Regions from separate parts of the Clostridium aromativorans genome, predicted to be linked through region 1. Evidence: riboswitches for the same ligand, from Rfam matches in the RefSeq annotation. Region 1 holds a riboswitch; each other region holds the start of a gene.

Evidence for each region. Region 1 has a riboswitch for cobalamin ahead of LN736_RS01665 (cell wall-binding repeat-containing protein). Riboswitches for the same ligand answer to the same signal wherever they lie in the genome.
Region 2: it holds a riboswitch for cobalamin, as region 1 does, so the genes downstream of both, LN736_RS13145 (ABC transporter substrate-binding protein) here and LN736_RS01665 (cell wall-binding repeat-containing protein) in region 1, are expected to answer to the same signal.
Region 3: it holds a riboswitch for cobalamin, as region 1 does, so the genes downstream of both, LN736_RS08300 (hypothetical protein) here and LN736_RS01665 (cell wall-binding repeat-containing protein) in region 1, are expected to answer to the same signal.
Region 4: it holds a riboswitch for cobalamin, as region 1 does, so the genes downstream of both, LN736_RS09380 (cobyric acid synthase) here and LN736_RS01665 (cell wall-binding repeat-containing protein) in region 1, are expected to answer to the same signal.

The regions. Positions count from the first base shown of each region.
Region 1 is NZ_JAJJPB010000001.1:347,932-356,198, reverse strand. Features, by position in the region: gene LN736_RS01675 (restriction endonuclease subunit S) at 1-962, shown strand, start outside; gene LN736_RS01670 (acetyl-CoA hydrolase/transferase family protein) at 1,246-2,556, shown strand; cobalamin riboswitch at 2,666-2,847, shown strand; gene LN736_RS01665 (cell wall-binding repeat-containing protein) at 3,145-4,572, shown strand; gene LN736_RS01660 (energy-coupling factor transporter transmembrane component T) at 4,684-5,592, shown strand; gene LN736_RS01655 (ABC transporter ATP-binding protein) at 5,573-7,207, shown strand; gene LN736_RS01650 (ECF transporter S component) at 7,204-7,920, shown strand; gene LN736_RS01645 (DUF4430 domain-containing protein) at 7,910-8,267, shown strand, end outside.
Region 2 is NZ_JAJJPB010000018.1:45,405-53,671, reverse strand. Features, by position in the region: gene LN736_RS13165 (RNA polymerase sigma factor) at 1-39, shown strand, start outside; gene LN736_RS13160 (hypothetical protein) at 109-879, shown strand; gene LN736_RS13155 (ABC transporter ATP-binding protein) at 938-1,825, shown strand; gene LN736_RS13150 (ABC transporter permease) at 1,827-3,056, shown strand; cobalamin riboswitch at 3,172-3,355, shown strand; gene LN736_RS13145 (ABC transporter substrate-binding protein) at 3,529-4,560, shown strand; gene LN736_RS13140 (FecCD family ABC transporter permease) at 4,634-5,638, shown strand; gene LN736_RS13135 (ABC transporter ATP-binding protein) at 5,640-6,422, shown strand; gene LN736_RS13130 (multidrug efflux MFS transporter) at 6,419-7,609, opposite strand; gene LN736_RS13125 (TetR/AcrR family transcriptional regulator) at 7,827-8,267, shown strand, end outside.
Region 3 is NZ_JAJJPB010000008.1:46,327-54,096, forward strand. Features, by position in the region: gene LN736_RS08290 (tryptophan transporter) at 1-369, shown strand, start outside; gene LN736_RS08295 (alpha/beta-type small acid-soluble spore protein) at 536-733, shown strand; cobalamin riboswitch at 817-991, shown strand; gene LN736_RS08300 (hypothetical protein) at 1,264-2,781, shown strand; gene LN736_RS08305 (ECF transporter S component) at 2,928-3,518, shown strand; gene LN736_RS08310 (P1 family peptidase) at 3,598-4,557, shown strand; gene rpsA (30S ribosomal protein S1) at 4,636-5,814, shown strand; gene LN736_RS08320 (EAL domain-containing protein) at 6,004-7,770, shown strand, end outside.
Region 4 is NZ_JAJJPB010000010.1:44,357-52,623, reverse strand. Features, by position in the region: gene cbiB (adenosylcobinamide-phosphate synthase CbiB) at 1-720, opposite strand, end outside; gene LN736_RS09380 (cobyric acid synthase) at 802-2,319, opposite strand; cobalamin riboswitch at 2,480-2,655, opposite strand; gene LN736_RS09375 (energy-coupling factor ABC transporter ATP-binding protein) at 2,698-3,423, opposite strand; gene LN736_RS09370 (energy-coupling factor transporter transmembrane component T) at 3,420-4,226, opposite strand; gene LN736_RS09365 (NUDIX domain-containing protein) at 4,322-4,876, opposite strand; gene pdxR (MocR-like pyridoxine biosynthesis transcription factor PdxR) at 4,876-6,321, opposite strand; gene LN736_RS09355 (D-alanine--D-alanine ligase) at 6,522-7,418, shown strand; gene LN736_RS09350 (GGDEF domain-containing protein) at 7,574-8,267, opposite strand, start outside.

The sequences.
Region 1 (8,267 bases):
TGGTAAATCAACATGTTTCTGTAATAAGAGTAAAAAAGAATATTATTGATCCTATTTTTTTGAAATATTTTTTGATGTGGGATAAAACGCAGAATTTATTAATTTCCATGGTCATGAAAGGCAGTGTTAGAACAACTCTTACCAAGAAAGCAATTGAGAATTTAGAAATATATATACCGCCTATGGATCAGCAGAAAAAAATTGCTTTTATTCTTTCTTCATTAGATAATAAAATTAAATTGAATAATCAGATGAACAAAGTTATTAATGAAATGGCAAATGCTATTTTTCAATATTGTTTTGTGGATTTTATACCTTTTAGTCAGGATGAATTCAGAAAAAGTGAATTGGGGAATATACCTGGGTGCTGGAGAATAGAAAAAATGAAAGATATAGTTCCTGTAACAGACGGAACCCATGAGTCCCCTAAAAAGGAAGAAGCAGGATATAAACTTATAACTTCCAGGAATATAAAAAACAATAGCATAGAATTTAAAAATGTTAATTTTATATCTAAGGAGGATTTCAAAAGAATTAATATAAGAAGCAGGGTAGAAAAGCTTGATATTTTAATAACGATGATTGGAAGTATAGGAAACACACTGCTTGTTCAAGACGAATGTATAGATTACACCATAAAAAATGTAGGGCTTATAAAGACATCATCAAATAAAGAGATGGCAGAGTTTATTTTTATGTATCTGTCCTCGGATAGAATGAAGAATTACATAAAGACTAGAATAACGGGAAACAGCCAGAAATATATTTCTCTCACGGAATTGAGGAATATACCTGTTATTGTTCCACCTGGTAATGTAATTATAAAGTTTAATAGATTAATTTCAAAGCTGTATAAAAAAATGGCTCAAAATAATTTTATCAATAGTAATTTGACAAATATCAGGGATATATCCCTTTCCAAATTGGTTTCCGGTAAAATATTATTGGAAGATATCACATAGAAATTAAGGAAAGTAGTGTTTATAGATAAAAATCTATGCTTGAATATCTATTGACTGAATAAAATTTATATCTTATACTTAAAAGTAAGGCAATAAATAATTTATAAAAATTTAATATCCAGTAGTAAGTGATATTTTTAACATTCAGGTTTATTTAAAATATGAAAGAAGATCCTTTTGGATTCTCTTTTTTATTGTGCAGAGTAGATCAAGAGATCCCTGGGATTGAGTGGAAATTTACTTATCCCTAATTTTATAAAATTTTTTGAAAGGTGGTTTTAAAATGATCTCTACAAAATTGGAAAATTTATATAAGAGTAAATTGGTAAGTGCAGATGAAGCTGTATCTAAAATCAAATCAGGTGATAATGTAGTTTTTGGAACTGGATGTGCAGAGCCTTTAGTGCTTCTTGATGCTTTGGTAAAGAACAAAGAGAAATACAAGAATTTAAATTTGTACAGTATGCTGCCTAGATCTGAAGGTAAGTACGCACAAGAAGGTACTGAGGAATATATTCATTATAATTCGTTGTTTGTAAGTAAAGGTGTAAGAAATGCTGTCAATTCGGGAAGAGCAGACTATGTTCCATGCTTTTTTCATGAAATGCCAAGGCTTTTTAAGGAAGGATATATCCCTTTAGATGTATCGTTGATACAGGTAAGTAAACCGGATAATCACGGCTTCTGTAGTTTTGGAATTTCCAATGATTTTATAAAGCCAGCAACAGAATGCGCTAAAATTGTTATTGCAGAAGTCAATGAAAATATGCCAAGAGTTCTTGGAGATTGTTTCATACATATTTCTGATATAGAGTGTATAGTTGAAAATACACATCCTGTGGTTGAAATGGCACCTTCTAAAATAGGAGATGTAGAAAAGAAAATAGGGAAATATTGTGCTTCTTTAATAGAAGATGGGTCAACCCTTCAGCTTGGAATAGGAGCTATTCCCGATGCTGTACTTTCATTTCTAAAAGATAAAAAAGATCTGGGAATACATTCTGAGATGATATCTGATGGGATTGTGGATTTAGTTGAGTCTGGAGTAATAACAAACAAGAAAAAGACTCTCCATCCAGGAAAGCTAGTTGTGACTTTTCTGATGGGTACTAAGAAATTATATGATTTTGTAAATGACAATGCCATGGTTGAATCCGACTCTGTGGATTATGTGAATGAGCCCATGGTTATTATGAAAAATTATAAAATGGTGTGCATAAATTCCTGTGTGGAAATGGATCTGATGGGACAAATAACTGCTGAAAGTGTGGGATTAAAGCAGATAAGTGGAGTTGGAGGACAAATTGATTTCATGAGAGGAGCTAGTATGGCTAAGGATGGTAAATCAATTATAGCTATACCATCTACTGCAAAAAAAGGTACGGTATCAAGGATAGTGCCTTTCTTAAGCAAGGGATCAGCAATTACTACTTCAAGAAATGATGTGCATTATGTAGTGACAGAATATGGAATTGCACAGCTTAGAGGTAAATCGTTAAAGGAAAGAGCTAGAGAGCTTATAAAAATTGCGCATCCGAAATTTAGAGATGAACTGATAAGTGAATTTGAAAATAGATTTAATTGCGGTTATTAAAATAAAGTGTAATCCATTTCTCTTTTACGACTTCTATTTAACTGAATATATTGACTGAATAAAATTTATATCTTATACTTAACGGTAAGAGCAACAGATGATTTGTAAAATTTAATATTTGATGTTAGGTGATGTTTTAAATATTTAAAAGGAAAAGTATAGAAAATACTGCAGTCCCACCGCTACTGTATGGAGGATGAAACCTTGTTTGTATCACTGGTAATATATCTGGGAAGATAAGGGAGTAAGATGAGTCTGAGCCAGGAAGCCTGCCTGACATTTTGTTGATTTTTTCGGAGGGAAACATGATGCATTTTATTAAATTGTTTTTTAGTGTCAAAATATATATAAGCAGCTATAATTGAATGTAAATAGTGGGATCCTTAGGGGTCCTTTTATTATTGGAATTGATTTGATCTTTTATCCGAACGCTACCATTGCTAATACTTCCAACTTCTTAAAGTGGGAGATAAGCACTGCTACGCGGCTGGATAAGTTCTTGTAAGGTTCAGGTGGAGAAAAAGTATTCATTATTAGCAAACTCCACCTGAACCTAAGAATCACTTGATTTAGGGGAGGGATTATGATATGGAAGGTATGAAAAAAATTATCGGCAAGATTGTCATGCTTTTGTTTGTAATTGGCATTGCTTTATCCGGATTTACTGGAAATGTATATGCGGATTCAAGCAGTGCCGGCAATATGAGTACAACTGCAAATGAAAACAGGCTTTGGGGAGAGGACAGAATAGAAACGTCTCTAAAAATAAGTCAGGAGGGATGGAAATATGGTGCGGCTACTGCTGTTATAGCTCAGGGATATGGCTATGCAGATGCACTCTGTGCAGCACCTCTTGCAAAAAAATATAATGCTCCTATAATACTTTCAAGACAGGACTCGCTAAGTGATGAAACTATAAAAGAGCTTAAAAGGCTCAAAGTGGATAGGGCATTTGTGATTGGGGGGACAGGCTCTTTATCTGATAATGTGGAATCACAGCTAAAAGATATTGGTGTCAGCGCTGTGAAAAGATTAGGTGGACAAGATAGATATGAGACCTCTGTGAAAATAGCAGAAGAATTGGAAAATGTCAGCAATATTGTAGTTGCATCTGGAAACGGCTATGCTGACAGCCTTTCGATAGCTTCAATAGCTGCTAAAAAGGGAATGCCCATATTGCTGTCACAGAGCGATGTTCTTCCTCAGGTAGTGAAAAATTACTTGAAAAACAGAAATATAGAAAAAACGTACATAATAGGCGGCACTGGGGTTATATCCAGCAATCTGGAATCTTCTCTTACAAATGCTGTAAGACTTGGAGGCGCCACCAGGTTTGATACAAATCTGGCCGTGCTTCAGAATTTTAAATCTGATCTTAACTTTAGCAATGTGTATGTGGCAAGGGGAAATGGACCCAATGGGGATGAGTTTGCAGATGCGCTTTCCGGCTCAGCTCTTGCAGCTACAGAATCTGCACCTGTTGTTTTGACTGACAATACTGTTGCTTCGAAAACAGCTGACTTTTTAAAAGAGAACATGTCAGATAAAACCATTATTACTGCATTGGGCGGAACTGCGGTAGTTCCAGCTGTGATTTTGGACGATCTGGTTCGTTATTTCAATGGAGAGTCCACTAATAATGACGGTGAAAATAAGGAGACATTTACCTTGGAGCTTACTGAAAATAATGGAGCAACTCTTTTAAAAAAACAAATTTTCAAAATAGATACTAGTAAGATTGCATTGGATTATTTGGAAACTATGGTGGACAACATAGATGCGGGAAGTGGTTATATAAATTCTATATCCGTTAATGGGCAGAGTTATTTAAATGAATCTGCTCCAGATTGGTCTCATGGTACCAGTTGGTTCATATATATAAATGAAGAATTCGCCAGTGAAGGTATTCAGTCCATAAAGCCAAAAGCGAAAGACATCATAAAACTTGATTATCATGATTGGACTTATGAAGATATGGGTAATTCAGATATGAATACTGTAGATAAAAATCAGTGATCTATCAAATAGCATATGACAATAAAATAGCATTTTAGGGAATACTTAAAGAATGGCTGTTATTCGGGATTGCGGCCATTCTTTAAACAGCTGACAAGGAAGTGAATATCCATGACTTATAAAGATGAAGAAAAATCCAGGTATTTCATTGATTTTAAACAGTACCACGTGCTGACCGCTTCTGTGGTTTTCATGTCCATGATGGTAATAATATTTTCCAACGACAACCCGGTGATACTGTCATCTGTATATGTCTTTATCCTGTTTATTGCGGTGTTTTGCAGTGAAAAGCACAAATTCAAAACGGCACTGTACTATTTTTTCCCAATTGCTTTTTTTATAATTTTGCTGAATGTACTCTTTGTGAGTTCCGGAAGAACAACACTGTTTTATCTGTTTAATAGAAGATTTACACTGGAGGCGTTTATATATGCCCTGGTGATGTCCCTTAAATTTCTGGCGGTAATCTATCTTTTTATAATACTCGAGCTTATGGTTGATTCTGACAGGGCAGTTTCCTATTTTTCATCCATAATGCCCAAATCCACTCTCATGCTCATGATAAGTTTCAAGCTCATACCCAGTATGAAGGATAGATTTAGAAATTTAAAGGAAATATATGAGGTAAGAGGTGTGATGTTTGACAAGAAAAAAGCCAGAGAAAAAGCTGCAAGTTATATTCCTGTGATGTCCATACTTCTTGAGGATTCCATGGAAGGCTCTTTTAACATAGGTGAGGCAGCCTATGTCAGAGGATTTTTAAGCGGAAGCAGAAGTGTCTATGAAAGGCAGAAATTTAAAGCGAGGGACTGGGAGATAATAGCTTTGAGTACTGCCCTTATTATATTTTATGGAACAGCACAGTTTAAAGGATGGGTGCAATTTAACATATACGATGGTGTAACCATTGTGAATTTCATCAACATCGGAATAGCTGTAATTTTTGCCTTTATAGTAGCTATTTCATTAACTGTAATATTGAACGGCGAGGAGAAAAAGTATGGCATATATAGAGATTAAGGATTTGAATTTTACTTATCCTATGGAAAAAGAGAGGTCTTTAAAAAATATAAATTTACAGTTAGAAAAAAATGATTTTCTGTTAATAGCAGGAAGATCGGGATCTGGAAAATCGACTCTTGCCAGGGCAATAGTTGGTACAGTACCTAATTTTTATGGCGGTACCATAGGCGGGGAAATAAAAATAGGTGGAAAATATTTAAAAGATATGAGCCATAGGGAAAGAGCAGAAAAGGTAACCATGGTATTTCAAGATCCTGAAAAACAGCTTATGATGAATAGAGTCCACAGGGAAGTAGCATTTGGACTGGAGAATATAGGAGTGGATGAAGATGTGATCAAGAGGAGAGTTTATGAGGCACTTCAATTTTCGGGAATACTTCATCTTGCTGATAGAGATATTGCTTCCCTGTCAGGAGGGGAAAAACAGAAAGTGGCAGTGGCCTCTGCCCTTGTATATATGCCGGATTGTATAATACTGGATGAACCAACTTCACAGCTGGATCCCTCTTCTGCAGAAGAAATGCTGAATATAACTAAAAAAATAAATGAAGAACTCGGAATAACCATAATAGTCATAGAGCAGAGAGTGAACAGGTGGTTTGATACTGTGGATTCCATAGCTATCATGAATGATGGGACTTTGGAGTTATTTGAAGATAAGAGAGATTTTTATTATAATTGTAATAAAAGACAATTTATGTTTATGCCCGATTATCTCAAGTTCTTTAAAAAAATGAATTTTAATAAAATGCCGCAAAATTTTAAAGACGCCCGGGTGGAAATTCTAAACAGCTCATTGAATGTAAAATCAGGAAATGAAGTTGCTGCTGCTGAATTCCAGAATAATGACAAAGAAGTGATTTCTGTAAACAAATTAAATTGTAAATATGGCTCTAAACAAGTTTTGAGAGATATAAATTTTACTGTGGAAAATGGTGAATTTATTGCAATATTGGGAGCCAACGGTGCCGGAAAAAGCACTCTCTTAAAAACTATTCTGGGACTTGTGGAGCATGAAGGCATCATAAGGCTCTATGGAGAAGATACTTCGAAAATGGATATAAGGCAGATAGCCAGACATATAGGATATATATCTCAAAATCCCAATGATTATTTGTCAAAGGACAGTGTTTACGAAGAAGTTAAATTTACCATGGACAATTATGGGATATATGATGAGAAAATAGTGAATAGCGTTTTAAAAGAACTTGAAATATATGATCTGAAGGATAAAAACCCAAGGGATTTAAGCGGCGGTCAGCGTCAGAGGGTAGCCATAGCCTCCATACTTGTATTACAGCCTGATATGATTCTACTGGATGAGCCAACGAGAGGCCTTGAGAGTGGACTTAAAAACAAATTGGGGAAATTACTTCAAAATCTCAATAGAAAGGGTACTTCCATTATTTTGGTGACTCATGATACAGATTTTGCCAGTAATTTTTGCAGAAGATACATGATTATGTTCAATGGGAGAATTGTGGCAGACGGAAATAAGAGGCAGGTATTGGGAGATGGAATATTTTATACAACTTCCATGAACAAATTGTTGAGGGATAAGGATGATAGTATATTTACCCTGGAAGAAGCCATTGAAAGGTGTTCAATATGAAAAAATTTATTATTGTAGTTACTTCTCTTATAATCATAGTGCTAATGGCACTTACGGTTAGAAGTAATTTTCAAACAGGAGTTTCACTTATATGCACTGTGAGTGTTTTTGCAATACTTTTTATGAGTTATTTCTATTTTGAAAAAAGTCACTCAGGTACTAAGGAAATTGCTATAATAGCTACTTTAAGTGCATTTGCAGCTGTTTCCAGAATAGTATTTGCTGCTGCTCCAAATATACAACCGGTTACTTTTTTAGTGGCAATTTCTGGCTTTGTATTTGGATCTTATGAGGGATTTTTAATTGGAAGCACTACTGCATTTTTATCCAATATATTTTTTGGTCAGGGACCCTGGACTCCCTGGCAGATGTTTTCCTGGGGGCTTGTGGGAATCATTTCAGGGATATTGGGGAAGAGCGGCAGAAAAATTTCAACTTTTAAATTCTCAATTCTGTGTTTTTTGTTTGGCTTTATGTTTGACTGGATTATGAACATTCAGTATATATTGGCTTTCGTAAAACCTATAAACTTAGGCTCAATTTTAGCTGCTTATGCTTCGGGATTGACTTTTGATATTCTCCATGGAATCAGCTCTTTTGTGTTTTCAGTTATATTTTACAAGAGGTTTTTACCGGTGCTTCAGCGCTATAATAGGAGATTGATTATAAGTTACATGAATACTAAAAAGGGAGATGAAATTAATGAAGAATAAAAAGAAAAAGTATATAATAATTGTATCTGCTGTTGTGGTATGCGCTGTTATATTTGCGCTTGCGATCAAGGCTCAGAACGTATATACCAGCACTATTTCAAATAAACAGGCAAGTGCAGAGAAAGCCCAAAATAAGTCAAATAGTACAGCTCAAGCTGGGAAAAGCCAAAGTGGTGCTAAAGATGAAAAGGGAAATCCTGCTGTCTCCAGCAAATCGTCTAAAAATTCTGCTTCCAGCAGTTTAGATGGAGCTTCAAAGGTAAACAGCAAAACTGGACAGACTTCTTCAACTCAAGGTGGTTCTTCACAAAATTCCAGTGCACCCGGTGCTAGTTCTCAAAAGTCGG
Region 2 (8,267 bases), on a different contig from region 1:
AGATCGGCACTGAAGCAAATTGAAAAAAATATAAAGTGATTCTTAGGCTCAGATGGAATTTGCTAATAAGGAATACTAGCCTTCGGATAAAGAAAGGAGAAAATGATCATGAATAAAAAATTGTGCTTGGATTTAAAAAAAGCCCTGAATGTACCTGTTGTGTATCATGGTGAACAGCTTGAGAAAGCCATCAGTCTGGCAAATAGTGAATATGAAAAGCACAGGTCAAGGGAGAGAATTGGATATGTGGAGTTTTTATTTCAACAGATTCCGTTTATGGGGAGGAGAATATGGATTTTCCAGGGTTCAATATTGATTCTTATGTGGCTGCTGCTCACTACTATTTTTCAGGAAGACTTTAAATATATTGCAGCCCGACACCTGCCGGATTTGCTCTGTCTATTTGCAATTTTCATAACTATGACCGGCTTGCCATTTTTGTGCAGATCTTATAGATACAAGATGCAGGAAGTGGAGACAGCTTCATTTATGTCAATGTCCGGATTATTATCAGCAAGACTCATTGTAATTGGTCTGGGTGACGGTATTTTCCTGCTGGCTGTTTCTCTTGTAACATTTAGCAAAGTGAGTATTTCCACTGCTTTAGTAATTTTTTATCTGCTGCTGCCTTTTCTGGTGTCCTGCTGCGGATGCATTTTCATCCTTCGGAGCAACCGCAGTCAGTACAATGTGTTTGCCTGTGAGTTTTTCTGTCTGCTCATATTATCGCTGCAGTTTCTGTTTCACACATTGGTGCCTCAAGCTTACCATCGGGCAGCTTTAACCGGATGGGTTGTGCTAAGTGTTTTTTTTGCAGCAGTTCTTGCCTTTCAGATATATAAGTTGATAGTGAAATTCAACAGGATCTGCGTTTGTTAAAATATCAAAGTATAGAGTTTAGATGTTAAATACTAAAAAAATCAAAGGGGTGATAAAAATAGAACTTGAGATATGTAATTTAACCAAGCAATATAAGGACAAAACTGCTGTGGACTGTGTGAACTTGAATGTATCACCTGGTGTATGGGGACTTCTCGGTGCAAACGGTGCAGGAAAGACCAGCTTGATAAAAATGATGGTAGGCATTACCGGTCCCACTTCAGGGAAGATACTATATGACGGAATTGAAATCGAGGTACTAAAAGAAGCCTATCGTGACATTTTGGGTTATCTGCCCCAGGATTTTGGTTTTTACCCTGAATTTACAGTGGTGGATTATCTGAAATATGTTGCAGCTTTGAAAGGACTCACCAAAAACCATACAAAAATAAAAATAGATGAACTGCTTCAGATTCTTACTCTAGCCGAAGTGAGGAAAAAGAAAATCTCCAAGCTCTCCGGAGGTATGAAAAGACGTGTAGGTATTGCACAGGCTCTTTTGAATGATCCGGAGGTGCTGATTCTGGATGAACCCACCAGCGGTCTTGATCCGGGAGAACGTGTGAAATTCCGCAAATTTATTTCTGAATTTTCCAGGGATCGAATTGTACTTATTTCCACCCATATTGTCTCCGATGTGGAATACATTGCCACCTGCAATGCCATCATGAAAGATGGAAAGATAATTTCAAAGGGAACTACGGATGAACTTGTGAAAACTGTTGAAGGCAAAGTATGGGAGAGCATAATACCTCCTGAACGACTTCCCTATTATGAAGGAGCTGTCCGTATTGTAAATATATTAAATGAAAAAGATGGAAATCTTTTCATCAGGTATTTGTCGGATGCCCCGGATATACCTGATTCAAAACAGGCCGTACCGCGGCTGGAGGATCTGTATCTATGGCTGTTTCCACAAGAGGAAACAAGAAAGGAGAAGATTTGACATGAGTATTTTTTATTTGGAATTGAAAAGGGTTCTGAAAACCCGTTCCACCTGGATTTTGCTGATAGCGGCCATTTTAATTTCTGGAGCCCTGGCCTATTTTCCCATATCCTTTGTCAATTACAATTATGTAAACGAGAATGGAAACAATGTTACAGTTTCAGGAATAAAAGCCGTACAGCTTATGAAGAAAACTACAGTTGAAGGGGATATCACACCGGATAAAATACAGAAGGCAGTTAAAAATTACCAGGAGGTTGCAAAGAAGTACGGAAGTATTTATAAGGATAATATTCCCCAGGACGTCCTTAATAAAAAAATACTTCCATTTCAACATATAATAAACAGGTTAGAGAATGTATATGCAGATCCACAGACCAAGACACCTGTGGATTTAAGCAAAATTTCTCCCGGGGAAGCGGCAGAAAATTTCTATAAAAAATACACCTGGCAAATAAAAAATAGAGCCATTCAGCCTTCAGCCCAGAAAAAAGCTCTTGCCCTCTATGAAAAAGTGGATAAGCCCTTCAAATTCACCTATGGTTTTGGCAGCAGCGATGCGGGAAGTTACCTCATCATCTTGCTCTTCTTGCTGGTGTTTTTATGTACGTTTATTACTGCCCCTATATTTTCTGCAGAATATCAGACAGGAGCGGACAATATACTCAGGTGTACCAAATACGGAAGGACGAAACTTGCTGTATCCAAGATAATTTCTGTTGTTCTGATCTGCGGCATAACCTCTGCGGTATGTATTTCCATTTTCCTTTTGGTTGAAAACAGTGTATTTGGGTGGGAAAGTTTAAAAACTTCAATTCAAAGTGTGGAAACCATCTGCCTTCCTGCTATAAATGTAGGTCAATTTGAGATGATCACTGCAGCTGCAGGTCTGCTTACACTTCTTGCCACTGTCAGCTTTACACTGTTTCTGTCTGCAAAATGTAGAAATACAGTGAATTCCATGATAATAGCCATTGTGTTCTGTCTGCTGCCTCTCATACTTTCCTCTATTTCAGGAAGCAATGCAGTGAACTGGCTGAGGATGATTCTGCCCTCTGGAGGAGTAGGTCTTGGAAACAGTTTCGGCATTAGCCTTGTAGAACTTAAATTTCTCACATTGGGATCTTACAGTTTTTGGTCGCCCTATGTAATGATCACCGCATCGGCTGCTGCCGTTCCGTTGTTTTTAATTCTTACAGTTTTATCCTATTGCAGGCATGAAGTGGCTTGAATTGAAGAAAAGGCTTTCTTGTAAAATTGATATTTTTGTTACTGCAAATATAAAGATATATGTGTTATAATTAAAAATATTAATAGATATTTAAAGAGATGATTTTTTACAATTAAAAAGGTTAAAAGTTACAGGTTTTAAAAAATTAATAGGGAAAGCGGTAAAAATCCGCTGCAGCCCCCGCTACTGTAAATAGGGATGAAATCATATATATTTGCCACTGGAAATATTTTTCCGGGAAGGTATTGAGATTAAAATGAACTATGAGCCAGGAGACCTGCCTGTAAATTTTTTGATAAATAAGCCTTCGGAGGGAAGTGGTTGTTTATATATGAATTTTGTTTGTATATAACCATAGCAGAAAAGGCTATGGTTTTTTGCTTTGGATTGCAGCAAGATTCTGACAAGAAGGCATCAAGGAAAACTAGATAACACCAGCTATCAAAAGTCAATAGGAAGAGAGGAATGGAATATGAAAAAGACAAAAATATTTTTATTGGTATTGGTTATTGTAATGGTTACATCTGTATTTGCCGGATGCGGCAAAAGTGTTAATAGTGAAAATGGCAGCAGCAATCAAGTCGATACGGAACAGAAAAAAATTAAATCGGCGTCTGAATATGGCGTGACACTTAATAAAACCAGTGTAGTATTTACAGATGCCAGAGGGAAAAAAGTAACTATAAAAAAGAATCCCAAAAGAGTTGTCTGCCTGTATAATTCTTATCTTGATATTTGGGACAGCTGCGGTGGAAAAGTAATAGGAAGAGTTCAAGAAGCTGAAGAAAAGCCTGTTAAAAATGCCGAATCTGCCCAGGTTGTTGGAACTCCAGGGTCTCCAAGTTTGGAGAAGATATTGGCACTGAAGCCGGATTTGGTCATAGCAACTGACGAGTTCAAAAATCAGGCAGCAATGGTACCGGTGTTGGAACAAAATAATATTCAAGTTATCGCTTTAGCTAATACCTATTTAAAGGATTATTATATGACACTGAGACTTTTTAGTGGAATTACCGGAAGAGAGGATTTGTATAAAGAACATATTGATGAGGTAAAGAAAAATGTAGATAAAATAATAACAGAAACTCCAAAGGATAAAAAATATAAGGTTTTAATAATATTTGCCACGGCCAAAGATATTACAGTCAGAAACTCCCATTCAATGTTGGGGGAAATGCTTAAAGATCTGCATACAGTGAACATATCGGATGCAGAGGCAAATTCATCTGAGGCAAAGGTATTTAGCATGGAAAAGATAATACAGGAGAATCCGGATTTTATATTTGTACAGACTATGGGAAGTGACAAAGAAAAGATAATGGAAAAGCTAAAGGAAGATGTGGAGGATAATCCGGCATGGAATTCTCTTTCTGCTGTGAAGAACAAAAGGTATATAATTCTTCCTAAAGATTTATATTTGTACAAGCCAAATGCAAGGTATGCCGAAGCTTATGAAGGATTGGCAAAGATACTTTATCCCCATGTATTCAACAAAACAAATTAAAAAAGCCCGCAGTTTTGATATGAAGGATATAAGGCTTTTTGACTGGAACAATTAATACTGAGGAGAATAGAAAATGGTTAAGGGCAATATAACAACTCAAAGGATTGGAAAAAGATTTATTTTATTGATTTTTATAGTTGTATCTATTATCAGTTTTTTTGTAAGTGTAGGGAATGGAGCCGTAAATATAGGTCCCAAAGAAATAGTGAATGCGGTATTCTTTGAAAAATCCACAGTAAATTATCAGATAATATGGAATGTCAGACTGCCCAGAACCATAGTGGCTGCTCTTGTTGGAACCTGCCTTGCACTGTCGGGATCCATACTGCAGGGTGTTATGAGAAATCCATTGGCGGGACCGAATATTATAGGAGTTTCCTCCGGAGCAGGACTTATGACACTGATAATTCTCATACTTTTTCCGGATTTTTATCATCTGGCACCTTTGGGGGCATTTGCAGGTGCACTGATGGCTACTCTTTTTATATATTTTTTAGCCTGGAGAGAAGGAGTAGCACCAACAAGACTGATATTAGCCGGAGTTGCCGTCTCTTCTCTGTTGGGAGCAGGGACAAATGCACTTATGACATTTTATCCAAACAAAGTGGCGGGAATTATAGGGTTTATGGTAGGAGGGCTTTCGTCAACTACATGGAAGCAGGTAAATACCTTATTTCCCTATGCCTCTGTGGGTATTATTCTACTTTTACTGATGCCCAACAAATTGAACATATTGATGATGGGGGATGAAGTAGCTACAAGTCTTGGATTGAATGTAGAAAGAACCAGGTTTGTCTTTATCGTGATCTCCTCCCTGCTGGCCGGAAGTGCAGTAAGTGTTGTAGGCCTTCTTGGATTTGTAGGACTTATAGTACCGCATATGACGAGGCTGTTTATTGGTTCGGATTACAGATATTTGCTTCCATCGGTTATTTTTACAGGGGCTGCTATGGTCATGCTGTGTGACACCCTTGCGAGAGTGATGTTTGCACCTATGGAGATACCTGTGGGAATTATAATGTCAGCTCTGGGAGCTCCTTTTTTTCTGTATTTGCTTAGGAGAAAGAGAGGGTATTGATATGGAATTGAAAGTTGAAAATCTAAAAGTGAATTATGGAAATAAGATAGTTGTAAAAGACATCAGTTTTGATATACATTCTGGAGAAATAGTTACAATTATAGGGCCCAATGGCTCCGGAAAATCAACTTTAATTAAGGCTGTAGGCAGATGTTTAAAACCTGCAGGAGGTAATGTATATTTAGATGGAACTGATATCAGAAATATGAATACCAGGGCCGTTGCACAGAAGTTGTCCATACTTCCGCAGATGAAAAACATAGCCTCAGATATATCTGTGGAAGAACTGGTGTCCTACGGCAGATATCCGCATTTGAAATTCAGAAGAAGACTTGACAGAGAAGATATGGATATAATAGATTGGGCACTGGAGAAAACCGGACTTGTCCCCTTGAGACAGAGGTTTGTTACAACCTTGTCCGGAGGAGAAGAGCAGAGAGCGTGGCTGGCCATGTGTCTGGCTCAGAGGCCTGAAGTACTTTTGCTGGATGAACCCACTACATTTCTTGATATATCCTATCAGATGGAAATTCTGGAATTAATAAAGGAATTAAACGAGACACTGGGCTTAACTGTGATCATGGTTCTGCATGATTTGAACCAAGCTGCAAGATATTCAGATACAATTGTTGTTATAAAGGATGGTAAGCTGTGGGACATGGGAATGCCGTATAAAATAATAAAAAAGGAATTGCTAAGAAAAGTTTTTGGAATAGAAGCTGACATATATGAGGATAAGATAAATAAATGTCCATTTTTTATTCCTAAAAATGTTATTATTTAAGTTGGAATGAGCCTTTTATACACTTTTAAATAAACCCATAGGGCATTTATTAAAAGCAATGTTCCTGTAATGAAAAATACATATCTGATGCCTAAACAGGCAGATACTTGTCCTCCTAAAATCGAACCTCCAAACACTCCCAGGTATTGGGCAGAAATATTAAATCCGAAAATTCTACCAGTGAGAAAGTCTGGAGTGATTTTTTTGATCATTACATTTACAGAAGGATTAAGCCCTCCCATTACCAATCCAAGTAAAAACCTGAGTCCCATAAGCTGCCAGGGATCTTTTACAAATGCCTGTGGTATGAAAATCAATCCAGCGGCTATAAGTGATGTCAACATGATCTTATGGGTTCCAATTTTATCTGAAAGTTTTCCAAGCCTTGGGGCAGCGATTATATTTGCAAGACCTGAGGCTGAAAATGCCATTCCGGCAATCAATGCCACATGATTCATATTATGGGATAATTGAGTGACATATATCGTTATAATTGGCTCAGCAGAATATAACGACATAGTTAATATAAAAGATGTCACAAACATTATAGCAGTTAAATTTTTGTAGGGTATGCTGTCCCATACTTCCTTGATCTTCAATATTTTATTATTTTGACGGGTGAAAGATTCCTTTACAAATAAAGCCGTTATAATGAATGCAATCAGAAGTAGTGCACCTGTTATAAAAAATACATTTTTAGGGCCAAAGTTTTCTTCTATGAAACCGCCGATTACCGGTCCAAGTAAGGAACCTGCTATATTCGCCGTTGAAAGTGTACCTAGAGCCCAACCTGCATGTTCATTGTCCGTCTGAGTTGCAATCAATGTAGTGCAAGCCGTACTATAACCAGTTATAACGCCTTGCAGCAGCCTCAATCCTATAAGTTCATATACATTATGCACAAATCCCATGCTTCCTATAACTATTGCCATGCCGAGACTTGCGCGAAGGAGCATTGGTTTTCGACCGAATTTATCGGCAGCATGACCCCAGATTGGTGAAAAAATAGCTGATATTATAAAAGTAGCACCAAATGCAATTCCTGAAAACTGTTCAATTAAAGAGGTATTGTAAATACCCAAATTTCCTATATATAGAGGTAATACAGGAGCAATTTGACTCATTCCTATACCTGTCACAAACATTCCAAACCAGCAGACAACCAGATTTTTTTTCCACAATTCCATATAAATATTACCCTTTCTTTTCGTGCTATATGATATAATAATAAACTATAATTTATAATTTATCAAATAGTAGTATAGTTTAAAGTTGATAAACCTTCATAGTAATGCTAAACTATGCTTATCCAGACGTGTAACAAGTATCTATCTCCGATTTTAAGAAGTTGGAGTATTAGCAATGGTAGCGTTCGGATAAATAAACGTATGGGGAGAGATATTTATGCAAAAAAGGAACCTAACCGGCGAAAAGATAATTAAGGCTGCTTTTGCATTGGCTGAGGAGATCGGCTTTGATAGAGTTACTTTTCAAAAAATTGCAGATAAACTGCATATAAAATATCCATCTTTATATAATCATTTTGATAATATGGATGCTCTTAAAACAGAGATGACAGTATATGTTATTCGCATATTGAATTTTAAATTAATGCAGGGACTGGTAGGTAAAAGTGGAGAGGATGCAATCAGGCAATTTGCCCATATTTATCGGGATTTTGCTTTTGAAAACAGGGAGGCTTATAAACTTTTCATGAATATTCCCAGCACGAAAAATAAAGAAATAAATTGTATGGCAAGAGAAACCATGAGCATTATTAAAAGCATTTTAAATTTTTATATAGATGATAGGGTGATTTTAGTCCATAAAAGTCGTGAATTAAGA
Region 3 (7,770 bases), on a different contig from region 1:
AAGACCTGCGTTTGTTCAGGTGTTATAGCGGGAATATTAGCAGCAGCAACTTCAACTTTTCCAGGAGGGCAATTTGCCAATGTAATTGATAAATTCATAACTATAAATGTGATGTTTGTCTTAATAAAGCCTTTTAGAGATAGAATAAGCAATCAGATAAATATAATACTGGCTACAGCAGTTGGAACGATAGTAAGCGGTACTACATTCTTAACGGTAGTTTTGTTTACGGTAGGACTTGGAGCTAGCTTTACAGCATTATTTTTAAGTGTAGTTTTGCCTGCAGCTGTTGTAAATACTGTAGTAGGTGCGGTCTTATTCAATATAATAAATGTGGCAGTGAAAAGGGGAGCAATTAAACAGGTATAATTTAAATAAAACCAAAATCACTGGAATTTTTAACAAGATTTCAGTGATTTTTTCATATTTGCTATTAATTTAATAGTTTATAAAACGTTAAATTACATAAACTCTAAATACACAATCAATAAAATACTTCAATAAAAAATCTATATGAAATAAGGAGGAATTCACTATGGCAAGAAATGGAAATAAATCTTTGATTCCAGAGGCAAAGGAAGGTCTCAATAGATTTAAAATGGAAGCAGCTAGAGAAGTAGGAGTAAGTCTAAAAAATGGATATAATGGAGATATTACATCCAGGGAGGCAGGATCCATCGGAGGACAGATGGTGAAGAAAATGATACAGGCTTATGAAGAAGGATTAAAGTAACTGTCATTTGCTCAATATGATTGGGAAAAGTGTAAAAAAAGTTGCTTGACGTATATAAATGGTAGGTATATAATGAATGCATAACTTAATAATAGGGTATATGGTTTAAATGATAATTAAAAGGGAATATGGTGAAATACCATTACAGCCCCCGCTACTGTATGAGGTGACAATTTTAATTTTTCACTGGATTGTTCCGGGAAGGAAAAAAAAGGATGAGCCGATAGTCAGGAGACCTGCCTGTACCTGTATGCATAAGAATCTTTCGGAGGGAAGGATTTATCAATTGTGATGCTGATGTTATTTTTAATAACAGAGCTTTGTAATATGGTAATTAGGGACTTCTTTCAGAAGTCCCTTTTTATATATGTTGGTGTTAACTTAAACATATCTAATCCCTTTAAAAATGCACTTATTGTGAATGAATAAGTGCATTTTTGTATTTTAAATATTTTAATATTAGGTTATAATATTGTAAAAATGATCATGAGGATCACTTGATTAATTAAAAAAAAGGAAGGATATGAATCATGCCTGAAAAATATTGGCCTGAAACCGTTATACTTTGGGGGGCTGGTGCGACTAAAAGTTTAGGACTTCATGCAACTAACGAGTTGATGAGGCTTGTTTTAAAAATTAGTAAAAAGGATTTTTCTTTCTTAAATGGGAAAGATGAAAAATTATCCAATGCTTTTAAAAAACTAATTGTAGAAGATTTAATTAAAGACACTAAAATATCAAAGATATATGATTTAAAAGCCCTTGAAGCTATAATAAGTACTAATGACAAACTTAATATGCATGAGCTTTTTACCATGCTCGATCAGCTTATTGACAATAATATGGGATTTAATGCTTTTCTTCATGGGAAAACACAATTTTTGAGAGCGGAAAGAGTTCAGGCAGCCAAAAGATGTCTTATTTTGATTATTGAAGAATTGGAGAGATTTAGCATACAAAATACTCCTGGTTATACGGATAGAGAAAAAATGGAACCTTATTATCAATTTGCAAAGATACTTACAGAACTTATGATAGAAGAGGCTCAGGAATTTGAGAACAGAGGCTATAGAAGGGATACCAGACGTTTTTACCTTTATTCCTATGCTATAATATCTTTTAATTGGGATCCTATAATTCTTTGGAATCTGTTTAATGCCCATAAAGAGAAAAATCAAAATCCAGTTAAACTAAAAGATGGTTTAAAATTGCAACTGTATGATGATTTTGGGACTCAAATTTCTTCTGCTCAATTGGATGGCAATGAATCCGGTATATGGTATGTTACAGATGAACCTCAGTGCAAAGGTATAAATGATTATAATTATCCTTCCAGGATAATAAGAATAGGAAAAATATTGTTTCCACATGGTATGTTTGGATCCAGAATTTGCCCTGAATGTGGAAAATCAATAATTAGTTTTGCGAAGAAATGGAATAGATTGTCTACAGAAATTTTTGGCCCATCTATTCTAAAACCATTGCAGAAAAATTGGAGATATACTACGCAAAAAGAGAAAATATATAAGAGAGGAGCCATAGAATGTCCCTATTGTGGGCAGATAACTTACCCCTATGATATGACTCTCATAATACAGAGCCTTTCCAAGAAAAGAAGTGTGCCAACACTAGAAGAGCTTAAAACTGAAATGGGGCTTCTTATGAAAAATGCAAAGCATATAGTTTTTGCAGGTTATAGTCTGCCGTTAGATGATATTATGGTCAAAACTTTTTTTATGTCCTCTATATCTGGAAATGATAAAAATAAATTGAAATGCACTGTAATAAATTACGATGAGGAGTACAGAGAATCAGGTTGGTTAAGTGGAAATAATATATTGGAATATGTAAAAAAATCGAAGAATAATTCTGCAGCTGAATGTATAGAAAATATATGTGATATATTTCCGCTGGAAAACATAAGGGTAAATTTGAGTGGAATACCTGATGTATTTATGGAAGATGGGAAATGCAGTAAAAAAAAGGTAATGGATTTATTGTATCCTGAAGAATATTTTAAAGAAGGATTCCCAATATACAGGGACTAAAAGACATTGTGTTTTTTTTAACTAATTTATTGTATTTTTTGTTAAAAGTGATAAAATAAAGTCGTCAGTATTTATTAAAAAACTGAACTAAATTTTATAAAGGAGGTTCCGTGTTATATCGTAATGAATAACAACGGAGAAGGTTTATGGAAAGACAAGTTAAAGGATGGTCAAAGCTCAGTGTTAGGCAGATTACTGTAATTGGCATGCTGTCTGCAATTTCTATTGTACTTGGTGTAACGGGATTGGGTTTTATACCTATTCCGCCGGTGAAAGCTACTATAATGCATGTTCCTGTTATAATAGGTGCTATTTTGGAAGGACCATTGGTAGGCGCTATGGTGGGGCTTATTTTTGGTATATTCAGTGTAATTCAATCTATAACTACACCTACTCCTGTTTCTTTTGTGTTTATGAATCCATTGGTATCGGTTCTACCAAGAATACTGATAGGATTAGGGAGTTATTATGTGTTTAGGGCTATAAAGATGAAAAACAGGTTTTTGCCTGTGGGAATAGCTGCTGCTGCTGGCTCACTTATAAACACTGCAGGTGTGCTGGGAATGATATATCTTATATACTTAGGGCCCTATTCAAAGGCATTGAATATAAGTTTAAGTGCGGCTAAAAAGGGGATATTGGCGGTAGCTTTTACAAACGGAATACCTGAAATGATTTTATCTGTACTTATTGCAGTATCCGTTGTTACTGCTGTTACTAAAATAAGACATAAATAAGTTTATTTTTTAATCAAATGAGATATGAAATTAACCCTGAGCTTTTGCTGGCTTGGGGTTTTATAGTGTGGAGGTAGATATGAAAAAAATTTTATTCAATAGTATAGATGAAATAAGAATAGGAAATGCTGAAAATTTAGAGGGACCTACAGGATGTACTGTAGTTATATGTGAAAAGGGTGCATCTGCTGGAGTGGACGTAAGAGGAGGATCTCCAGGTACACGTGAGACGGATCTTTTAAATCCTGTTAACTTAGTAGATAGAATACATGCAGTGGTTCTCGCAGGAGGAAGTGCTTTTGGATTGGATGCAGCAGGTGGTGTAATGCAGTATTTGGAGGAGAGAGATATTGGATTTGACGTAAATGTTACAAAAGTACCTATAGTATGTGAGGCTGTACTATTTGATCTCGATATAGGTGATTGCAAAATAAGACCTGATAAATCCATGGGATATAAGGCCTGTATAAATTCTGAATTTAATTTATGTAAAAATGGAAATATAGGTGCAGGAGCTGGAGCAACTGTAGGTAAAATACTGGGAGATGAATATGCAATGAAAGGGGGACTTGGGTCTTATGCTCTTCAAGTGGGAGAGCTTAAAGTTGGCGCGATAGTTGCAGTGAATTGTCTTGGAGATGTGATAGATAGTAAAAGTGGGAATATAATAGCAGGCGCATTGAGAAAGGACGGAAAATCTTTCGCAGGTACCGAAAATATAATGATGAAAATGTATTCCCAGAAAAAAAATCTGTTTAGTGGGAATACCACTATTGGTGTGGTAGTAACCAATGGAAGCTTTACAAAATCTGAAATGAACAAGATGGCATCCATGGCCCAGGATGGATATGGAAGAGCAATAAGACCTGCCCATTCCATGTTTGATGGAGATACTATATTTACCATGGCTACTGGAAAGGTAAAGTCGGATTTGAGTGTGGCTGGATTCTTAGCTGCTGAGGTGGTAGAAAAGGCCATTGTAAAAGCAGTGGAGAGTGCAGATCCAATTTTGGGATATAGAAGTTATAAGGATATTTAAATTATTACCTTAGGGCCATTATTTGTGATAAAATATAACTGTTGGCTGTAAGTATAAATGAAAAGGAGAGATATTTTAATGGCGTGTGACAAGGAAGTAAATTCAATGGATGAAGTTATCGATCAAATTGATTCAACTATGGGAAATGTAAAAAACGGAGAGATAGTAAAGGGAAAAGTGATTTCCGTAAATGATAAAGAGGCTGTAATAAGTATTGGATATATGGTGGATGGAATACTGCCTAAAAATGAAATATGCAGTGAAGAAAATATAAATATGGAAGAACTTTTAAAAGTTGGAGATGAAATATACGTATATATAATGAGTTTAAATAATGGAGAAGATGGATTGCTGCTTTCGAAGATAAAGGCTGATGAAATAAGAAATTGGAATAAGGTTGAAGATTCGTTTAAAAAGGGAGAAGCCTTTGATGTAATTGTAAAGAAAGTGGTAAAAGGGGGAGTATTGGCAGAATTATATGGCTTTAGAGCTTTTATACCGGCATCTCAGCTGTCAGTAAAGTATGTAGACAATCTGAACGATTTTCTAAATAGGACATTAGCCGTAAAGGTGATTGAACTGGATAAAAACAAGCATAAGATAGTGCTGTCAAGGAAGGAAGTTGAGCAGTTAGAACTTGAAAAAAAAGCGGATCAGTTATGGAACAATATACATAAAGGTGATAAAATAGAGGGAATCGTAAGCAGGATTACGGGGTTTGGAGCATTTGTTGATTTAGGCGGTGTAGAGGGATTAGTTCATATATCACAACTTTCCTGGAAGAGGATAAAAAACCCTGCGGAAGTAGTATCAGTGGGGGAACGTGTTAAAGTCTGTGTAATGGATACTGACAGAGAAAGAAATAGAATTTCACTTTCTATGAAGGCCATGGGAAATAGTCCCTGGGATAAAGTAAATGAAAGATATAAAATAGATGACATAGTTAAGGGAACTATAACTAAAATTATAAATATAGGTGTTTTTGTGGAAATTGAAGATGGATTGGAAGGGTTTGTACATATATCTGAGATATCTCAGGATCATATTGTAAAACCTTCGGATGTTTTAAATATAGGAGATGAAGTACAGGTTAAAATACTCAACATAGATGCAGATGCCAATAGAATGTCACTTAGTATAAAAGAAGCTGTAGATAGTCCTAAGGAGAATTTTAAAAAGTATTTAAATGATTCTGGTGATAAAATTACATTGGGAGATCTGTTTAAGGATAAATTGAAAAATATGAAATTTGATTAAAAGATAATCCATAATTTGCAAAATAATCATATGCACTTTTTGTAAAACATATAATAGATATGGGGTATTTAAAATAAAATAAGCTTTCTACAGGATAAATTAGTTAAATTGTTGCATATAGCATATATGATAACACAGTTGCAGTATTTATTGAAATAGGATTTACAGGTAAGAAAAGATGTAGTATAGATGAAAGTTGGTGTTAATATGGGAGATGGATTACCGAATATAATAAACATGAATGAACTTGAAAATTTAATGGAAAGTTTTTTTTCTATAACAGGAATATCATGTTTAGTAAAATATACTAATGGAGACATGTTTAATGTCCCCTTTAAGTCTCATTTATATCCTAACCCAGAATTTGTGACATATGAGGAGCGTATACTTTCTCGGATTAATGGGCGAAATAAGATAGGTGTTTATAAACATAAAAATGGCTTGATTTATATAGGTATACCTATAATTGTAAATAAAAAACATATTGCAACAATTTTTTTAAATCCAATATTTTTTAAAGAAGATTGCAACAAAAGTGATTATGTAGGAAAGTTAAGTAAAATTGAATTAATAAATAATAAGTATTCTATTGTCTCAAAGAAAAATATAAAAAAAATTATCAATTTTTTTTACAATGAATTTATGGTATTAACTAAACTGGAGTTTAAATATAAAAAGGTGGAGAAAATAGCTTATTATGATAGGCTAACTGAACTATATAATTTCAATTATTTTATGAAAAAAATTGAAAAGCAAATTAAAATGTATTCACAAAGTAGTTTTTCAATATTTCAAATTGAATTAAATAATTTTAAAAGTATAAATGATATTTTTGGATACGAATACGGCGATAAATTGTTAAAAAGAATAGGAAACACCTTAAAAAAATTGGACATTGGAATAGTTTCAAGGATGGGTGGAGATGGATTTTTACTCTTAAAGCAAAAAATAGATGGTGGAATAGAATTAAAAGATTTGGCTCAACATATAGTTGATACTATTAGTGGACTGTGGAGTTTTGATGGAAATGAAGTCCTGGTATCAGTTAATATAGGCATAACGATTTTCCCCAGAGATGGAGGAGAAGCTGCGAAGTTGATTAGAAATGTTGATATAGCATTAAATAGAGCTAAATTAATAGGTAAAAATACATATATATTATTTGAAAAATATATGTATGATGAGATCTTAAGGAAAACGGAATTGGAAAGAGGGTTGAGAAAGGCAATAAAAGATAATGAATTTATACTGTATTATCAACCCCAAGTTGATATGAGAACTAGAAGGGTAGTTGGATTTGAGGCCCTAATTAGGTGGAACAGTTCTAAGTTTGGCTGGATAATGCCTATGGAATTTATAAGCCTTGCAGAAGAGACAGGACTTATAGTACCTATAGGCGAGTGGGTCCTTAAAACTGCGTGCAGACAAAATAAGTTGTGGAAAAACAGGGGGTATTCCTATGATTTCATATCCATAAATGTTTCTACAATACAACTTAAAAATGATAATTTTATCAATACAGTTAGAAATGTTTTAGAAGAAACAGGCTTAAAACCTGAATATTTGGAAATAGAAATAACAGAAAGTGTCATGATGGAGTCCTTTGATTGGAGTTTAAGAGTGATAACTGAACTTAAAAATATGGGAGTTAGAGTAGCACTAGATGATTTTGGAAGTGGATATTCTTCTTTAAACTATTTAAAGAGCATTCCCATAAATACTCTTAAAATTGACAAAACTTTTATAGATGGTATATGCAAGGGAGCTTATGAAAACATTATAACTGGAGAGATAATAAAACTTGCCCATAAGATGAAGTTAGAAGTGGTAGCAGAGGGTGTGGAGATGGAAGAACAGATTCGATATCTAGAGGAGGAAAATTGTAATAAAATTCAAGGATATTATTTTGGCAAGCCAATGCCGCCGGAATGTATAAATATGTTTTTAGAAAAAAGG
Region 4 (8,267 bases), on a different contig from region 1:
CTTGTGATTTTTTCTATCCCTTATCATAATCTTTAAAGCTTTCATTGGGCTGCCATTTATCATAAAAGATGATATGCACATCAGCAATCCCGTAATTCTTGCAGGTATAAAGTTGAATAGATCATCTATCTTAGCGGGAAAAAATCCTATATACCTATACTTTTCATTCATATAACCAAGCATTGAATCCATAGTATTTATACCTTTATAGAGCATAGCAAAAGGTGCTCCCAGTACGGCTGCATATATAAGCGGGGCTATAACTCCATCGGAAGTGTTTTCTGCCACCGTTTCCACATCTGCCCTTATTATCTCCTCACTGTTTAAGTTAGATGTATCCCTACCCACTATATAGGAAAGCTTTAATCTTGCATCCTCAATATTCTCTTCCTTCAATGAATAATATACCTTTTTAGCTTCCACAGCTAGACATTTGGCGGAAATAGTTGTCCACATAATAAATACATTTACTATATGATATAAAACCATATGCTTTCCAAGAAGCATAAGCACAGCAAATGGAACCAAAAAGCTTACAGCTCCCACTACTAAAACTATCAAACCCCCAAAAGCTTTTAAAGTACCATTTTTCCTGCAAAATTTTCTTCCTCTTTTTTCTAAATAGGATATAAGTTTCCCTATATATATAACGGGATGCGGAAACCAATGTGGATCCCCAAATATCCAATCCACTATAACTGCTGCAAAAAGATCTATCATATTTATACTTATAAGGGAAATAGACAAATCAATCCCCCCATTCTAATATTACTGTAAGTAACTGTACAAGCTTTGTATCCATTATCTATTTACACTCATAATGGCATATATCTTATCTATGTCAAGATTTTTTCTCACTATACCAGCAAGTTTTTCTATCTCGCCTTCCCTAAGATCTTCATATACTTTGGACTTTTTATAACTCAAGCCTTTATTTTGTCTTATTTTATTTAAAATATATTCTCTGAAATCAATGGCATCAAAAACGCCGTGTATATAAGTTCCAAATACATTTTGTCTTGTGTTTACAGCTCCATCTTCTATATTGACTTTTTCTCCATTTTTCTCCGTAAATCTAAACAGCGGCTTTGCATTTTCACCATATTTGCATATGCCCATATGAATTTCATATCCATAGACATCCAATTTTCTTCTTTCTAAGGATCCATTTCCTTTTATAAAAGGGAAATCAATATTGCTTATGGCCTTTATCCTTGTGGTTACTTTTTCTTTTTCAAATACAGTTTCTATATCCAGAAGATCCATTCCCTCTACTTCTCCCATATCAGTTTCTGTTTTATATGGATCGCTTATGGTCTTTCCAAGTATTTGATAGCCTCCACAAACCCCTATTACAATTCCGCTTTCACTGTATTTTTTAATACAGGCTTCAAGTCCACACTTTCTAATTTTTATCAAATCTTCTATAGTATTTTTGCTGCCCGGAATTATAAGTAAATCAGGGTTCCCAAATTCTTCTACAGAAGTTATGAATCTCACTGAAACATCCTCTTCACTTTTCAGTGCATCCAAATCTGTGAAATTAGAAATATGGGGCAATTTTATTACAGCTATATCTATAGGTGCTGTAACCTTCCTGTTAAATTCCACAGCTCCATCTTCATCTTCCAGTGCCAGATTAAAATATGGTATAACTCCTATGCAGGGAACTTTAATAATATCTTCCAACATATTAAGACCGGGTTTTAGTATATCTATATCCCCTCTAAATTTATTTATTATTGTACCTTTAACTCTTTTCTTTTCCTCTTCATCAAAAAGCAGCATAGTCCCTGCAAGAGAGGCAAATACTCCTCCTTTGTCTATATCACCGGCTAAAATCACCGGTGCATCCACTATCTCAGCCATGCCCATATTCACGATATCTCTATCTCTTAAGTTTATTTCTGCAGGACTTCCTGCGCCCTCCATCACTATTATTTCAAAACTTTCTTCCATTTTTTTAAAATGATTTCTAAGCATGTCCCTAAATTCCAGCTTCATGTTGTGATATTCCATGGCAGTGCTGTTACCATATACCCTGCCATTTACTATTATCTGACATTTTTTATCCGAAGTTGGTTTCAACAATATTGGATTCATATAAGCCTCAGGCTGCAGTCCTGCAGCATAAGCCTGAAGCACCTGGGCACGCCCCATCTCTTTGCCATCCAGAGTTATATAGGAATTTAACGACATATTTTGAGATTTGAATGGACATACTGAATATCCATCCTGTTTAAATATCCTACAAAGAGCAGAGACAATTATACTTTTACCCACAGAAGAACCCGTTCCCTGGATCATAATTTTCGCCATCATAACCACTCCTCTAAACCTGTTAAATAAAATAAAAATTTATTTTTATTAAAATATATATTTAAATAAAAAGCGATGAGTTCTAGAGCTCATCGCTTTTAACATAAAAATTCAGCTTACACTGAAAGATTAAACATACTAAAAGTTCTTTCCCTCCGAAAGCAAAAACAACTACTAGGCAGGTCTCCTGGCTTATGATCCATATTTATTTTGAGCTCTTACTTTTAAAGTTAAAAGTCAAAATTCATAATCAAATACAGTAGCGGGGGCTGTTACGGATTCTAACCGCATTCCCTTTTCACCTATATATAAGGCACCTAGAATCTATTTTATATTATAGTTTTAAGTTTATTATATTCCACTTTCCATGTCAACTGATTACTTGATATTATATTTTATCAAAAAATCATTATCCTCAATTACCTTATTATAAACATCATCTCTTATTATATGATGATCTTCTGAAAATACCAGTACACGTTTAAAAAGCCCCTTTACATATTCAAAATCATGTGTAGAACATATTATGGTCTTTCCTGCCTTATTTAACTCTATAAACAAATTATTTAAAAACTTTTTACCCTTCGGATCTATGCCACTCATAGGCTCGTCTAAAACCAGCACTTCCGGGTTAAGAGCAAGTACAGCAGCTATGGCCACCCTCTTTTTTTCCCCTCCACTTATGTTATATGGCTCTTTGTCTTGTAAATTTTTTACATTCAAGAGTTTTAAACAATCTTCCACTCTTCTTTCTACTTCAGCCTCGTCCATTCCCATTTGTCTTGGGCCAAAGGCCACTTCTTCATATACATTGGAACAGAAAAGCTGCGCATCAGAGTTTTGAAATACAAATCCCATTTTTTTGTGAAACTTTTTAGAAAAACTACTATCCTCCAATTTACTCCTAGATATCTGTATATTATTAAAATAGTAACTTCCACTCATAGGAAATATCATCCCATTCAATAACTTTAAGAAAGTTGACTTTCCACTGCCATTGGCACCTATAAGTGCTATTGAATCTCCCTGTTCTATTTTAACATTTATACTCTTGAGCACCTCTTCATCTTTATATTTAAAAGATACATCCTTAAATTCTATCATCCTAACCTCATCCTAGCTATGTAAAAATACATGCCTATTATAAAAATATTTACTATTGAATATAGGAAATCAACAAACTTAAACTTGAACTTCACATGAGATATATATTCTCCTGTAAATCCTCTACATTCCATGGCATAATACATTTCATCTCCCATTTCCTTGGACTTTAAAAACAAACCTCCCATGAGTTTTGAAATGGAAGAATATTTGTTGCTGTTCTTTCCAACCGATCTCAGTTTAAGAGAATAAAACATATCTAGAGCAAATTCTCCTAAAATGTAAATATATCTCAAGGTTATATCAAATACTAGGATAAAAATATCAGGCACAAAAAACTTTTTCAGTGCTTTTATTATATCATGCCAACTGGTAGTATAGGATAGAGTATTTATGGAAATTATAGTTCCAACTACCTTTAGTATAAGCAAAATGCTGTTTTTTGTATTGCCCATAACCATGGAAGGCATGAGCATTACAGCAGTGAACAGCGGAACAGCTGTACTTAAAATCAGTATTCTCTTTATTTCTTTTATATTCAAAAGGCTTAATAACAACAGAAAATATACATCCATTAAAAATACATAGTGAAAACTTTTGGACAAAGATAAAAATATTATATTTAAAATAGTAAAAGACAATTTCACTATGGGATTTAAATTGTATAAGAGATTATTTTCATTTCTATTATTTCTTTTAATAAGAGATAATAGATGTAATATAGAAAAAATACTTTTGTCTATAAATTTATCTTTATCTTCTGGTGGAATATAATCATCTTTTTTTAAAAGCCAATCTTCCATAAATTACACCTGCAATTTCAAATTATAATATGTCCATGTTAAAAATATATCATAATTGTGATTATATTTCAAACAAACTCCCAATTCAATTTTGATTATATATTCTCCATTCCAAAAAAAGCATACCATGGACCCATGGCCACAGCAATTCCCCTAGCCTGCTCTTTTAAAAAAAATTTTTTTATCTCTTCTTTTTTCAGGGCAATTACTTCTATATCTTCTGCTGCTTCTAAATTCTGTTTTGGTTTCTTATTTTCCTCTAAATTCTCATCTATCTCAACTTTTACTACTCTTACTTTGTCCGTCAACAGTGCTGCATTGGAATACAGAGAAATCCCTACAGATTTTACATTTCCTGTATACCCCGTTTCCTCTTTTAACTCTCTCAATGCATTTTCAGGTAAACTTCCACTTTCCACAAGTCCAGCCGGGAATCCAATAACATAATTATCTATAGTAGGTCTATACTGTTTTATAAGTATATATCTATTGGATGGAACCATTTTACTTATTATTACAACTGTGTTTGTAGTATTGGTTCTCTCTATACTTTCCCACTTCAGCTGTTCATGTTTCTTTCCCTCATAAGTTATTTCCTCCAATTTAATCCAGTTTCCACTGTAAAGCGTTTTATCCGATAATTTTCTCATCATATACCTCCTAACTTTTTAGCTTCTTCTCCAATTATGCTAAAACCTTTTTTTATATCTTCTCTGCTCACCCTTGAAAAACCAAGTCTCAAAGTGTCCTGTCCCTTGTCATCTACATAAAATATATCTCCAGGAGTGAATATAACATTCCTCTCGCAGCATTTTTCTAAAAGTTGCCTGGAATTTATATCCTTTAGTTTTATAAAAATATGCATTCCTCCTTCACCAAGTATTTCCCTATTGGGTATATAATTCTTTGCACATTTCAATGCAAATTCATATTTCTCCCTGTATATTCTTCTAGCTTTTTTGATGTATTTATTAAAATCTCCACTTTGCAAATAGTCATAAAAAATTGCTTGATCCAGAGAAGAAGTATGTATATTTCTTGCCCGCTTGACACTCTCCAAATATCCCGTAAGTACCTTATCTGACAATATCCACCCTATCCTTATTCCTGGAAACAAGACTTTTGAAAAACTTCCTACGTATATGACACTGTTACCCTTCCCTGCAATAGCAGCTATCGGAAGCACATGGGCACCTGAATATCTCAATTCCTCATTAAAACCATCTTCAATTATAGGTATATTATAACCTTTAAGTATATTATACAACTTTGCTCTATTTTCGGGAGACATTACAATGCCTGTAGGATTGTGATAAGAAGGTATAAAATAGGAAATTTTAAATTTTCCTTCCTTTAATTTTTCTTTTAACTCATTTAGATCTACACCTTCTTTACCAATTTGGACCCCTTTTATATTGAGTCCATGTAATTTCATAATCTTAATAGCCGTATTATGAGTGGGGTTTTCACACAATATATTATCTCCCCTGTTTGTAAGACAAGACAGCACCAGATCAAATCCCTCAGTAAAACCATTTGTTATAATTATATCTTTTCCACTTGTATTAACACCTTTGTTCTCCATATACTTGAGAAGATATTCTATGAGAAACTTATAACCCTGAGCATATCCATAGTTCAGTATTTTTTTTCCTTCTATGGACATGCGGTTTAAAAAGGATTTTTTAAATTCCTCTATATTAAAAAGATTTTCATCAGGAGCTATGCTTTTAAAAGATATCATTCCACTTTTCCATTTTGTTTCATGTTTGATTATATCTAATTTTTCCGACAGCCTTCCATATTCATTTATTTCATCTTCCCAATCTATATTCCATTTTCCCTGGGTATTTACCTTTACGTCTGAAACAAAAGTGCCCTTTCCTCTTTTTATATAAACAAAGCCCTCATCCTGTAAAAATTCATAAGCATACATCACCGTATTTCTGCTTATATTTAACATTGAAGCCATTTCTCTGGAAGAGGGAAGTTTTTCATCTGCCCTAAGTAATCCCTTCAATATCATACTTTTAATATAATCTTTTAATTGTATATATACAAATTTATTATCCCTTATTTTCATATCAGAGAACATAATAGATTTCACCTCACCTATATATATTTTACACAATTGTGCATATAAATAAAGGGTAGTGTCCTATATGAAACCACAGCTTAAGCAAAATAGACCAAATGTGGTTCTTTATTTTACAAGGTAAATGTATAAAATAATTATTGAGAACAATAATATCAAAATTCAATAGTAGGTAAAATAATAAATGTGGAGGAATTGATATGAAAATAGGGGTTATAATGGGCGGTATATCTTCAGAAAGGGAAGTTTCATTAAACTCAGGCAAAGAGATAATAAACTATCTGGATAAAAATAAATACGAGGTAAAACCTATCGTTATAGATAAAAAAAGTGATGCTTTTGAAAAAGTAAAAGATATAGATTTTGCATTTATCGCACTTCACGGGAAATTTGGTGAAGACGGAATAATTCAATCTGTATTTGAAACCATGGATATACCATATTCAGGCTGTGGTCCTTTAACAAGCGGAATATGCATGGATAAGGATATAAGCAAAAAAATATTTAAGGCTACAGGAATTAATACTGCAAAATGGTTGTGTATCAATTCAATAGATGAAATAGACTATAAATACTTAGATGATATGGGATATCCTGTAGTTGTAAAGCCCAATTGCGGTGGTTCAAGCGTAGCTACAAGTATAGTAACCGAAAAAAAGCATGTAGAAGATGCCGTAAAGCTAGCTCTTGATTATGACCGGGAAATTATAATCGAAAAATATATAAAAGGTGACGAGGTAACCTGTTGTATATTAAACGGTAAGGTACTTCCACTTATCTCCATAAGACCCAAGGCTAATTTTTTTGATTACACTTCCAAATATGCGGATGGCGGGTCAGAAGAAATAATAGTAGAGCTGGAAAAATCCCTTCAAAATGAAATAGAAAAAATATGCCTCAAATGCTGGAAGGTTTTGAAATGCACCGGTTATGTAAGAGTGGATATGATAGTAAAAGACAATACACCATATGTACTTGAATTAAATACTCTTCCGGGTATGACAAAAAATAGCCTCTTTCCTAAAAGTGCTAATGCTGTAAATATGTCTTTTACACAATTGTTAGACAAAATAATTGAGTATTCTCTTAAAAAATAATAACTTCTAAATCATGCGATTTTCAGGTTCAGGATATATAAGAAGTTCAAAGTTCAAATATCAAAGTCCAATTTTGGTAGATTTCATCTGCCGTCAAAAATTGTCATACTTGATATTTGTTCTTTGAACTTTTACACATCGTGAATTGAATACATTCATCTTTCATTAAAACATATATTGTCTATCCCATCTGCTATAAATAAATGGCTGCTAATATTTTTTGCTCTAGTAGAAGCTAGACTTGCAGCATTAATCAATTTATCTATACAATTTAATATATCAGTTTCTTCATGGAGATTTTTTGCTTTATACTCTGCTATTCCTATAGATACCGAAACTAAAATCTTATCTGGGAAAATACTTTTTTTTATCGATGATATTAGCTGCTCTGCCAATACCTTATTTTCGCTTGAAGAATAGGATGTTAAAATAGCAAACTCATCCCCAGCATATCTGCAGAAGCAGATACTATCAGATACAATAATATTTTTCTTTAAAATAGAGGCCACTGATTTTAATATTTTGTCTCCTTTTATATGCCCATATTTCTTATTTATGAATCCAAAATTATCTAAATCCATAAATATAATTGAAATATTTCTATTTTCCTGAATAAATCTGTAAGCATTGTAAAATATATAATCACTTTTATAAAATTCCGTAAGTAAATCAATATGTTTCCCCAATTCAATTTTTAAAATCATTTTTGTAATAAATCCCACAATAACATTTTTTTCTTCCACCAATATGATTTCTAAATCTTCATTCTTGTTAAATATATCCAATGTTTTCCATATATACGTACTCCCCTTTACACATATATATCTATCCGACATGACATCTGCAATT